One region of the Tolypothrix sp. PCC 7601 genome, then DNA from elsewhere that is predicted to be linked to it. Evidence: riboswitches for the same ligand, from Rfam matches in the RefSeq annotation. Region 1 holds a riboswitch; each other region holds the start of a gene.
The links. Region 1 has a riboswitch for cobalamin ahead of HG267_RS29965 (DUF1636 family protein). Riboswitches for the same ligand answer to the same signal wherever they lie in the genome.
Positions count from the first base shown of each region.

Region 1 (4,250 bases):
TTAATATTATTAGTAGGATACCCATTTAAAGAATTCATCAACACACCAAAATACCAACCTTTAGCATTTTCATAAGACACACCCAAATTTAATTTATCTGCACCTGCAAACCGCAACTCCTTATCAATTTCCGCCGGATTAGCACTTGCTAAAATACGCGGATCGTTCGCCGTATAATTAACAAAAGTATAAACATTCCTCGCTATTTGTAAATTTAACGAAGCCTCAATTCCCGTAGTTTCTACTAACCCGATATTTTCCCAAGTTCCTGTATTACCATTTACAGGTGGGATTAAACTTTTGAAGGCAATTGTATCAGAAACAAGGTTTCTAAAAAATGTCAGCCTCAACAAACCAATATTCCCTAACTTTTGGTCAATCCCCACATCAAAACTATCTCCTTGTTCTGGCTTGAGGTCAGGATTACCAATGTTAGTAGGATTAGTATTAAATAAATTAGCTATGGTTGGAGCGCGGAAGTTTCTGATATAGTTAGCTCGGAGTGTAGTTGAATCTGATACCGCTAACTTTGCCCCTACAGATGGCGAAGTAAACGAACCATTGACCAAACTACTAAAATCTTGCCGCACTCCCAAATTCATACTAAAACTAGGAGAAAAGTTAATTTCATATCTCCCAAAAATTGCCCCTTGACCTATAGCATCATCATAATTTTCTCTGGTAATATTTGTTCCATAATTAAATGTGGTGTTGCGTACATTGGTATTCCGATAATCAAAGCCATAAACTAAGGTCTGATTCTTCGCAATGTTCCAGTTATGGGTAACTTGAAGACCATAGGAATCTTGTTTGGTATCAAAGCGGTTTTGGGATGTAATTGCGCCACTGCGATTATCAAAACGAGTGTTGAGAAAATCAGCGTAAACTCTCGCTGTTAAAAGTGAATCATCGCCGCTACCTAATTTGGAGTTCCAGGTTAAATCAGTGAGAACTTGGTCTGTGTATTTACGATTATTATCGGTGAGAGTGTTAAAAAATCCCTGTCCAAATTGAGGTACAGGAATGGGTACGCCTCCTGGTACTCCCTGTTCTTTACCTAAATATAAGGTGGAGAGAGTTAAGGTGTTACGTTTTCCTAAATTTGCTTCTAATTTGACATTAAAGTTATTAAAGAGTGCGTCATTATTCGTTCTTGTCCCCTCAAAGTTAGCTTCAGGAATACGAAAGCGATAATTATTTTGTGCTTGAGTCCGGCTATATCCAACTAACCAAGATATATCACCGGATTTTCCACTATTTTGAATACTTTGTTGGTTCAATCCATAGGAACCAAAATTAACTTTGGTGTCTGTGGTAATTTGCTCTGTAGGACGACGGGTAACAATATTAATTACCCCACCTATTGCATCTGAACCATAAAGAGTTGAACCACCTCCGGGTAAGACTTCGACTCTTTCAATATTGTTCGTGGTAAATTCTGATAAATCGAAACCACCACCACCTAAATTATTAATTGGTCTACCATCCAATAAGATTAAGACTTGTCCGGTATTAGAACCGCGAATAAATTGGCCACTTAAAGCGTTTACTTCTGTCCCAACTGTACCGTCACCTAAAATACCAGGAAGAAATCGCAGTGCTTCTCTGACAGTTCTTGCACCTTGCGCTTCCATTTCTTCGCCGGTAATGACATACACCGGACGGGTGGAATCTTTGACTGTTCCCTCGCGGCGAAAAGGGGAAAATACAGGTTCATTGAGGAGTTTGTCAATAACTGTCAGTTCAATATCTGGTTCTTTCTCTTCTGCTTGTGCAATTTCTGTGGCGATGATGCTGGAATTTTCCCACAGCATCCCTGTGGTGATAGTCACGCTAGAGATGATAAGTTGAGTTCCCCATCTGGCGATAAGTTGATTACGCATTGGTAATTTCAGCCACCTGTATAACTAAAAAAATTGGTCGTGAGTGAAGATGAGAGGTTTTTTGCAAAAACTCTCAGCCAGGAGGAAAATATGATAATGATTATTATTATCATTTTGGACAGCAATTTACAAGAGATTAGGGGCGGGTTTACAGATATGTATCGATGATGAACAGGGATATTGCTTCACCTGCCCCTACTACTGGTGTTGGATTAAGGGACTTCCAATTAAAAAAATATCCCATTGCTATTGTTGACTGTTGACGGTTCACGGTTAACAGTCAACAGTGAACGGAATAATTTATTTTTTGGAGTTTCCTAACAGCAATTACGGTGGAATTTTGCCCATTTACTGAGGGGTGGTATTTTAGCTAAGATGCCTGTTTTTAAAGCTTCTGGACGTTCTGACCAAGGTAGTAAACCATTGGGGTTTGTGTAGTATTGAATAGCACATTGCAGAATAGCAGATGCATTATCATCGACTGCTAAATTGCCAAAAAGATAGGTGAGTTTCTCTTGTGCTTGGAAGGCGATAACGCAAGCATGACTGCAAGCACTCATACATTCAACACCTTGAATGGAGAATTGATTTTGCAATTCCCAATCTTGTGCAAGTTGTTGCAGTTGCTGTAATAGCAGATGTCCGCCACTTTCACCAACCCGCTTGCCATCTTGCCACACACTAGCGCAGGTTGTGCAGACGAATAAAGTATGTTGTTTGTTGTTCATTAATTTTGAAATATTGCTGATGAAGACAAGAAATGCACACTAGAGTTGTCAGGTTGGCGTGTAGTATGGGTGCAAACCTGCCTAGATATCATGTAAATATGCGAAGGCCAAGGTTAGGATACAAATGGGTTTTCAGGCTTGTATCTATAACCTTGTGTCAGTATGAATATTTGTAGGTAAAAGTCTACAATCTCATAGCAATTGCGATCGCGTGGCTTGGATCTGCAACTATGAGAAAGTGACACTTCTTAATGAAAAGAGTATTAGCAAAGTTCATCTGTACCTCGCAGATGGGAGTTGGTGGTAATTTCGGCGGGCATTCTGACTTTGAAGCAAGAACTTCATTACAGCTGCGGGACAGTGCTGGATTTACACCAGTCTTTCCCCGTTACCTCTGATGGCTGCTCCCCATTAGAACCGAATTGATACTGGAGGAATAATACCACAGCAATGAGCTAAATTGCGCCAGCTACTTAAAAGTAATCCACAATTTACCAAAATTAGTAAAATCGTAGACTGAGAAAGGTCAATTATATACCTTGTTTATCAATCCATTAATCCTGATGTTAATGTTTAATCGGAATTTCAATCACAAATTCTGTACCTTGTCCGGGTTGGGAAGAACATCTAAGCTGACCATGATGTTTTTCAACTACTATTTGATAGCTGATAGATAACCCCAAGCCTGTACCTTTCCCTACTTCTTTTGTAGTAAAAAATGGTTCAAAAATACGAGTTCTGATTTCTTCGGGAATGCCTAAGCCATTATCAGCTATTTTAATGACAATGTGGCTATTTAAGGTTTGCGTACTAATCCAAATATTTAAAGGAGTATTTGGAGGCTCTATTGATGAATGTAAATATCTCTTATTTATGTTTTTAAATTTTTCTTCTAAAGCATCAACGCTATTACTCAAGAGATTCATTATCACTTGATTGATTTGCGCGGGATAGCATTCAACTAAAGGTAAAATGCCATATTCTTTCACAATAGAAATTGGTGGGCGCTCTTTATGATTTTTGAAGCGATGTCCTAAGATGAGCAAAGTACTATCTAAGCCTTCATGAATATCGACTAACTTCAATTCACCTTCATCTGTACGCGAGAAGTTTCGCAATGATAGTACAATCTGGTCGATTCTGTCGGTGCCTATCTTCATTGAATCGATAGTTTTGGGTAAATCTTTGATGATAAATTCCAATTCTTTACGATTAATTTGTTTCTGAATCTCTGGAAATAATGAATCATGTTGCCAATAAAGATTGACAACTTTCAAGAGTTCGTCAGTATACTCATTTAAATGTACAAGATTACCAGAAATAAAAGTTACAGGATTGTTTATTTCATGAGCAACTCCAGCAATTAATTGCCCTAAACCAGCCATTTTTTCGCCTTGAATTAAACGCGATTGAGTTTGTTTTAATTCCTGTAGAGCTTGAGTTAATTCTAAAGTTTGACGTTTGGTTTGCTCAAGTAATTCTCCTTGTTGAAGTGCAATCCCTAATTGCACGCCTACTTGCGCCAGTAAATTAATTTCTTCATCTTTCCAATAACGGGGTTGGGAATTTTGATAAGCAACTAATAATCCCCATAATTTTTCTCCTTGACGAATCGGCACAAAAGTTTCGTTACGAGGAA
Region 1 is NZ_CP064879.1:7,382,374-7,386,623, reverse strand. It holds gene HG267_RS29970 (TonB-dependent receptor plug domain-containing protein) at 1-1,883, opposite strand, end outside; gene HG267_RS29965 (DUF1636 family protein) at 2,201-2,611, opposite strand; cobalamin riboswitch at 2,905-3,048, opposite strand; gene HG267_RS29960 (GAF domain-containing protein) at 3,178-4,250, opposite strand, start outside.

Region 2 (4,250 bases), 4.1 Mb from region 1:
TGTTAGCCCAAATTCAACTAAGGCTTGCTCAACTCTTAATTGAATTTCTGATGTCGGCAAACCTAAATTACATAAACCATAGGAAATATCTTCTTCCACAGTAGCCGCTACTAATTGTTGCTCTGGATCTTGAAATATTAAGCCGACTTTTTGCCTTAAATTACTGAGATAATGACGGTTATAATTAAAGGCTTCACCTCGCCACCGTACATTTCCCGAGTTGGGTTTATATAAACCATTAGCTAATAAAAATAGGGTAGTCTTACCACAACCGTTTTGACCAATTAATGCACATTTTTTGTGTTTAGGTACTCTCAGAGTTAAACCATTGAGAGCCGATTGCTGTGAGCCTGAATATTTATAATATACTTGCTCAAATTCGAGTAAATATTCCTGCATCTTGAGACAATTGTAATGCGATTAATAATGCACAGCCAAAAATTGCTTCTATGATATATCGCGGTTGTGGACGATAGCGATGAGGATGCCATACTCGGAATTCATCTTGAAAACCGCGTGTTTCTAATCCTAAAGAGAATTGATTATATTGTTGTAGAGTTCGTTGTAATAACTGCCCAATCAGTAATGCTAAACTTTTCATACTAATGCGCCAAGTACGGTAGCCATCACGAGATTGTTGAGCAGTCCACAACTCATGAGATGTTCTCAACAGAATAAAAATAAACCGATACATCAGCAACAAAAGTTCTGTCAAAAGCACAGGACATCCAATGCGGCGCAAAGTTTGTAATATTTCTGTGAAAGGAACAGTTAACATTAAGAAATATAGGCAAGAAATAGAAGCTAATGCTCTGGTAAAAATTGCTAATGCCTGTTCGCTACCACTGCGGCTAATGTAGATATAATATTGTCCAAATGTTAATCCTGACCATGAATCTGGTAATACACTAGCTAAATCTGCAATAGAGATGCTATTGAGTATCAGTGCTGGTAAACTGGTTAACCAAAAAAAACTGGCAACTATTAATAATTTTAAGTAAATACCACCAGGAATTTTAGCGTAGATAACTATCCAAATACCCATCCACAAAGCAATGAGAATTTGGCCTAATGGATGGGTAAAAAGGGAGATAACAAGAGTAGCGATCGCAAAAATTATTTTATGTTCTGGTGGTATATGTCTGAGTCGGTTGGTGTAGGCTAAACTGTCTAGTTGCAGCGTCATTCTTGATCTCTTTGCTGTTGCGAACGTCCTCTATATAAGCCAATAGCGTAACCAATAACTCCCGCACCTAAAGCTGCTTGGGATGCAAATAATAAACTTTCTATCTCTTTGCTAGGTGGTTGAAATAAGGGTTGAAACCAAGGTTCATATCCTGGTTTTACTTGACTAATGGCCTTTTGAGCTTCGCCATCGGAACCACCGAATTCGGCATCGCGTGCTAATATTAACGGCGCAATTGCTAAACCAATAACTGCAAGCACCAATAACCAGTTATGCCATCCCTTATGAGACTGTTTCATTAGTTTGGGGTTCCTGTTTAATTAATTTCAATAATTCTAATTCTTGAGGATTGTATGATTGTAGCCAGTTCCACACTAGGACTGTCAGCAAACCCTCACTAATTGCCAAGGGTACTTGAGTAATCGCAAAAATTCCTGCAAATTTGGTAAATGAAGCAATAAAGCCACCCACAGGTGCAGGAAAAGCTAGAGCTAACTGGAAAGAAGTAATAATGTAAGTGAGTAAGTCTGCTAAAGCGGCTGCTAAAAATATGGCGATTCTTTGTTTACCAGTTAGCCGCATCGTCAGTTGATATACCCAGTAAGCTGCAAATGGCCCCGCGATCGCCATTGAAAAAGCATTTGCTCCCAATGTTGTCAAACCGCCATGTGCAAGTAACAAAGCTTGAAATAGCAGCACCAAGCTACCTAAAACTGACATGGCTAAGGGGCCAAATAAGACTGCTCCTAAGCCTGTGCCTGTAGGATGGGAACAGCTACCTGTAACAGAAGGCAGTTTTAAAGCTGATAACACGAATGTAAAAGCACCTGCTAACCCCAAGAGTAATTTCAGCTGCGGGTTAGCTTGCGTAATCCGAGTTAGCGATCGCAATCCTAAAACAAAAAACGGTAAGGCGACTACCCACCAAAAAATTGCCCACTGCACTGGTAAAAAGCCTTCCATAATGTGCATCGCATAGGCAGGTTTGGGTAAGCCTACTATAAAGTACAAGCTGCCTAATGCTAATAAAACTAAATGTAGCTTAACGCGATTTTTTCTCATTTTGATGTTTCAGCAGAGTTCAAATAGTATCCAAATTCTTACTAATTAGCTAGAGCAACTAGATTTATGCCACATAAATCTAGTTGGTAGCAGTACAACTTTACATTAGTCAAAATTGCCACATAGTTATACTGGCTACACAGCTATAGGCATCTTGATACTTTTGGTATTTAGCTACTGATAAAAGCTGGCTCAATTTTTTAAATAAATCCATAGTTGTTAAGTAATACAGTGTAGGCAATCAAAATTCGTTGAGCGATCGCTACTCTGGTATTTAACAAACAATATCCGCCGCTTTGTTGGCAGATCTGGATAAATCATTTGACAAAATACTAAATAAGACCGCATCTGTACCTCGCAGATGTGTTTCCACAAAAATAACTAATAGGCGGGCATTCTGACTTACTCAATAAGAGATTACAGCTGCGGGACAGCGCCGGATTTACACCGAACTTTCCCCCTTACGTCTGATGGGTGCTATTCATCAGAACCCATTAAATTAAGACAAAGTATATCATTAGGGAATCATTAATAATTCGTAATTCGTAATTCGTAATTAAAAATTAGAAATCTTATATATTCAGGCATATTCTTTAGATTCATTCTCAGCTAATTCTCTAGGTTCATAGTGACGACATCCTTGACATGGGCCATTGGGATTCACAGCACAGCGAATATGACCGGATCGAGCATTAAATTTGCAGCTAATATCGCCAACCAGATAACCTACGCCTTCTAAATAGTAGCGATCGCCTTCAATCTGCCTAATTTGTCTTGCTCTCAGCCTGGAGCCATTAATAGCGGCTTGTCTCATCCTTAACCTCGTCCGTAGATGAGTTTTACGGATGATCCATAAAGAGAACAGGGAGGGTAAGAAACCAATGGCGATTACCAAAAGAGTTTTTAACACTTTTTCCTTACCTCGTTTTCGTGAGTGCAAATCTTAGGGCAGTTTCAGCTTTGCGCCTTGCCAGTAGGATAGTTTTTCCTGACTAACAATAGCAAGTGGCACTGCGACCTCTAATTTAGAGGTATCGAGTACCACTTTAATCAGCATAGCTTTTACAGTTTATTGGTTGGGCTGTAGTTGCACCTTCATAACTTTAAGATTTGTTGATGGGCATGGGGCATGGGGCATTGGGCATTGGGTACGGGACGCACTTATGACTGCGATCGCAATTCTTTGCTACGGCTTTGCTGGCGCAGTTGTTGCGCTAGCTGTTGCGCTTCTTTTTCGGCTTGAAATAAATCGATTTTGCGGGTTGTGAGAATAAATGACTCATCTGACTGTTGTCTCACCCAAGGGATAGCCAATGGTAAATACTGACAAGTGCTTTGATGCGGCTTGCTTTTTTCTTGCAATTTGCTGGCGATCGCTTTGAATTCTAAAATCATCGCTTCTAACTGTGCAGCCATTTGATTGATGCATTGCCCTTGGGATAATAAACGCTCCCACTCATCACTTATATTGTCTTTTGGCAATTGCAATGGTGCGATCGCTGTTTTTGCTGCTTTTGTGGGAAATGGCACAATCGCCAGGTTAGGTGTTGTTTTGTATTCTTCCATACTTTTTAACAAGACTAACTAGCTGTTAAGGCATTTTAACAGGTTATTAGTACAAAAATACTACTTTAGTTTTGGTGAAGTTGTAAACAAAAATTACTGTGTGGAGTCAGCCTGAATTGAGAATGTAGTTCCAATACTACAAGGGTGAGAATTTTAAATTCAAAATTTGGTGTGGGGAACAAGTTAAAGAATCAGGTTTAAAGATTTGCTTTTTAAATGGCAAATATTAAATGTGGTGCTGCCTTGTAAAGTTATATTCTGAATTTATCGGGTTAATAAAAAGATTTTTAATAACTGAAACTGATAACATCCACAGCCAAATAAATTAATGATTGTCAAATTGATTGTATTTGCTATAATTTACTCGCCATTCTTCAAGATTGTCTATAGTTATAGATTTAGTTATGACATTGGCATCGTTACCACGCCAATCTAT
Region 2 is NZ_CP064879.1:3,315,519-3,319,768, reverse strand. It holds gene HG267_RS13905 (energy-coupling factor ABC transporter ATP-binding protein) at 1-399, opposite strand, end outside; gene cbiQ (cobalt ECF transporter T component CbiQ) at 374-1,186, opposite strand; gene HG267_RS13895 (energy-coupling factor ABC transporter substrate-binding protein) at 1,183-1,485, opposite strand; gene HG267_RS13890 (energy-coupling factor ABC transporter permease) at 1,469-2,248, opposite strand; cobalamin riboswitch at 2,618-2,758, opposite strand; gene HG267_RS13885 (DUF6464 family protein) at 2,829-3,158, opposite strand; gene HG267_RS13880 (hypothetical protein) at 3,410-3,814, opposite strand; gene HG267_RS13875 (hypothetical protein) at 4,140-4,250, opposite strand, start outside.
Region 2: linked by a shared signal. The riboswitch ahead of HG267_RS13890 (energy-coupling factor ABC transporter permease) and the one ahead of HG267_RS29965 (DUF1636 family protein) in region 1 are both predicted to bind cobalamin.

Region 3 (4,250 bases), 1.2 Mb from region 1:
TCTGGAGAAAATTCCTCGTTCAACTTAGTCTTAGACAACGTTGATTTATCTGGAATTAAATTCAAATCTGCCAATCTCAATCAAGCTAGCTTTAAAGGCAGTCGTTTTCGCAGTGTTGGTGAAGATGGACGCTGGGACACCTACGACGATGTCATCGCTGATTTAACTCAGGTGCAGATGAAGCAAGCCAATCTCACCGATGCTAATCTCAGCCGTGTAATGTTGAACCGTAGCGATTTGAGCCGCGCCACTCTCAACCGAGCCAACTTATCTGATGCCCGTTTAATTAATGCTAATCTCAGCAGCGCCCAGCTAGTGGGAGCCGATTTGCGTGGCGCAGTATTAGAAAATGCTAGCTTAACAGGGGCAGATTTAGGCGATGCCAAACTCAACGAAGCTGATTTATATGCTGCTCGTTTAGGTCGTGTAGTAGCTATAGGCACTCAGTTATCCTATGCCAACTTAACCAAAACCGATTGGCAAGGCTCAGATTTATCTGGCGCTGATTTAGAACGTGTCAATCTCAGCAATGCGAATTTAAGTGCTACTCGGATGACTGGTGCAGTGTTGCGTTCTGCTCAAATGGAAAACGCCAACTTGCAAAATGCTGATTTGAGCCTTGTTGATTTACGGGGTGCAAACGTTGCTGGTGCTGATTTTAAGAATGCAGTTCTTTCACCCAGCAAACAAGACCCAGCAGATGAATTTGTCCAAACACCATCTAAAGGTTCCGTTTCTGCTGTAGTGCAAGGAGTTGATTTTTCTCAAGCCAAAAACTTAGATTCCAAACAGCTTGCTTACATTTGCACCCAAGGCGGGATTCATCCGCGTTGTCCGTAGGGTTGGGGACTGGTGACTGGGTATTGGGGATGAGGGAGACAAAAAAATAACAAATCCCAATTACCAATTACCCATTACCCAATGCCCAATGCCCCATGCCCTATGCCCAATGCCCAACATCAGCGATAACATAGGTATTAAAAGGAGCCATTAAAATTTTAAATGGTGTGAGGAAACGGGCAATGAAGCATCTCCGGTCTTTGGTTGTAGTTCTGGGCGCTAGTTCGCTGTTGAATATGGCTACAAGCAGTCAACCAGCACAAGCTCAAGTTGCTTATGGTAGTTATGTTGGTGTGGGCCCTTCTGTAGGATTAAGTGATGGGGCGCAAATTGGTGGGGTGGTGGCTTTTCGTTATAAGCTTTTAGAATCACCGATTTCTTTTCGTGCCCAAGCTTTGATTGGTCATGGTACAGCAATTGTGCCTACGGTTTCTTACGATGTCCCTATCAACTGGCAAACTGATGCCTACTTGGGTGCAGGATTGGCGTTAGCTAGTGGTGACGATCCTTCTCCAGTGGGGAATAAGATTAGTTTTGCTTTGCAACCAGGAATTGATTACACAGTTCCTAATAGCAACACTGTACTTTTTGGTAACGCGATTATCGCTTTTGATGCCTACCGCAATGGTGGTGGTACTGCTTTTTCTTTGCAAGGTGGTGTAGGTTTAAGATTTTAATGACTGAATTGAATATAAAAGCTAAATTCCCAAGTCTTGTAGGCGTGGGATTTTTTTATGTTGTTCAACACAGTCTCTATGAACAGTATGGTTCAATACGCTTGGGTTAAGATCATTAGCGATTAATACTTGTTAAACAAGCCAGCAGAATTGGGGGATTCTCCCCCAAACCCCCGATTGGGTGACGGTTGCGTCCCCCAAACCCCCTCCAAAATTATTGTTCTGTTTTTTGTTGAGTAACTAGTCTTTTATTTTTGTAGAACTCAGCACTTTCAAAGAGTGAACACACAGGGGCGCAGAGTTGTGTATGATCGAACAGGTCACTTGGTTCTGATGGGGATCAGTCATCAGAGGTAACGGGGAAAGTTCGGTGTAAATCCGGCACTGTCCCGCAACTGTGAAGCAATTTGAGATGTGCAAGATTTTGTAGTCGCAATTTCTCAATTGTGTAAGTCAGAACGCCCACCAAAGTTGATTGTTTTGTTCTCACATCTGCGAGGTACAGATGACTGCTGTGAATATTTCTGCGAGTAATTTGGGTGAATCTTCCCATACTCTATTTGTTTGCAAAACCTGTGCCAGTGTTTGGCAAGAAGGAAAGCGTGTAGGCGAGAGTGGTGGGGAAAAACTATTACAAAAACTAGAATTTCTAGCACAAGATTGGGAGTTGCGAGATAAGTTTCCCATTCAGCAAGTGGAATGCATGAGTGCTTGTAACCGTTCCTGCGTTGTCGCCTTTGCTGCACAAGGTAAAACTACATATCTGTTTGGTGATTTGGCAGTGGATGATTGTGCATCTGCGGTGCTGGAATGCGCTAGTCAATACTACAGCAAGCCTGATGGTTTACTGCCCTGGTCAGAACGCCCAGCAGCCTTGAAAAAGGGGATTTTGGCGAAGATTCCCCCCATTGGGAGATGAGGAGATTGGGGACTGGGGAAAGGGAGATGAGGGGGATGAGGGGGATGAGGGAGATGAGGGAGACAATACCAAACACCAAACACCAAACACCAAACACCAAACACCCAATTACCCATTACCAAATGACAAATGACAAATGACAAATGACAAATGACAAATGACAAATGACAAATGACAAATGATAAATGACAAATGACAAATGCCAAATGACAAATGCCAAATGCCAAAGTTTTAATTTTAGGTGGGACGGGAGATGCGGCGGAAATAGCTGTAAGAGTTGCTACTATCCCAGGAGTTGAGGCGATCGCATCTTTGGCTGGTCGTACTCGTCAACCGTCGATTCCGTCTGGAAATGTGCGAATTGGTGGGTTTGGTGGTGTGGCGGGTTTGGTTAGCTATTTGCAAGAGATGAGTATTGATTTTGTCATTGATGCTACCCATCCTTTTGCTAGCCAAATTTCTTGGAATGCGGCGGCGGCTACTGCTGAGGTTGGTATCCCTAGGTTGCTGTTCAATCGTCCTGCTTGGGAAAAGGTAAATGGCGATCGCTGGATTGAAGTTGATAGCATTACTGATGCAGCCGCAGCACTTTCTAATCAAGCACAACGAGTATTTTTGACTGTTGGTAGACAAGAACTCAGCGCCTTTGCACATCTAGAAGGGATTTGGTTTTTGATGCGGGTAATTGATCCGCCTAGCCCTGATGCTTTAACTCCGCCGGGTTTGGTATTGTGCGATCGCGGCCCTTTTGCTTTAGATAATGAACGAGAAATTCTCATTCACCACAAAATAGATACCATCGTTAGCAAAAATAGTGGTGGTGATGCTACTTATGCCAAAATTATTGCGGCGCGAGAACTTGGTATCGAAGTTGTGATGGTAAAGCGTCCAGCTATACCGCCAGGTGAGCAAGTAAGTAATGTAGAAGATGTTGTGGCTTGGTTGTTGAGTAATTTGTAACGTTTAGAAAAAGATGAGCTTCTACAAATCCGTTCTATCCCTGTGCTGTCACTCTCCGAAAACATTTGCCATTTCTGAATTATGCGAGCTTTTATCTACCAAGGGTTAACAAGATTTTTTCTAATAACAAATACAACACTATTAGGATAGCTTGTATGGATTACCTGATGAGGCTTCTAGGGATTACCCTCCCGGAGAGTGAAAAAAGCAGGATATTAGGGCAAAACATTCTGTAAAAATTCCCTCTGAATGCTTCACCCCAATAGAGAATGGGATAATTACAGCCAAGGATGGCGCGGGGGATAGACACCATTGAGGAAGTAGTTACCAACAGCGTAGTATTTCCAACGGACGGGATCATGGAGTGTGTGAGCGCGGGCATTTCGCCAGTGGCGATTGTAGTTGAATTCCTCTAATGTGGATTTAGTACCTGCTAGTTCAAATAACTTGTTGGTAGCTAGGATTGCGGCTTCGGTGGCTAAGGCTTTGACTTCTGCAACTGCAATTGAGGCTTCAACTACTTTGGGTTCTTCTAAGCCTGACTCGTTGGCGATATCCAGAAATTCGCCTGCACGACGCAGCAAAGCTTCAGCAGCGTGGACTTGAATCTGCACGTTACCAAATTCGTATAGTGTCAGGGGGTCTTCGTAGCCTTTTTCTAAATTACTATCAACCCAAGGACGGGTATGGTTACGGACAAAGTGAATGGTGTCACGGACTGCGGCTTTGGCAATTCCCACGTCTACTGCGGCTTGGATGATTTGAGCGATCGCACCCATTGGTGTTGCTCTCTCAAAGGCTAAATAGTGCGGTATGACGTGTTCTGCCTTGACTTTGACATTTTCAATAATGGT
Region 3 is NZ_CP064879.1:8,552,701-8,556,950, forward strand. It holds gene HG267_RS34735 (pentapeptide repeat-containing protein) at 1-840, shown strand, start outside; gene HG267_RS34740 (hypothetical protein) at 1,023-1,517, shown strand; cobalamin riboswitch at 1,826-2,002, shown strand; gene HG267_RS34745 (DUF1636 domain-containing protein) at 2,023-2,436, shown strand; gene HG267_RS34750 (hypothetical protein) at 2,426-2,569, shown strand; gene HG267_RS34755 (cobalt-precorrin-6A reductase) at 2,650-3,396, shown strand; gene HG267_RS34760 (SfnB family sulfur acquisition oxidoreductase) at 3,675-4,250, opposite strand, start outside.
Region 3: linked by a shared signal. The riboswitch ahead of HG267_RS34745 (DUF1636 domain-containing protein) and the one ahead of HG267_RS29965 (DUF1636 family protein) in region 1 are both predicted to bind cobalamin.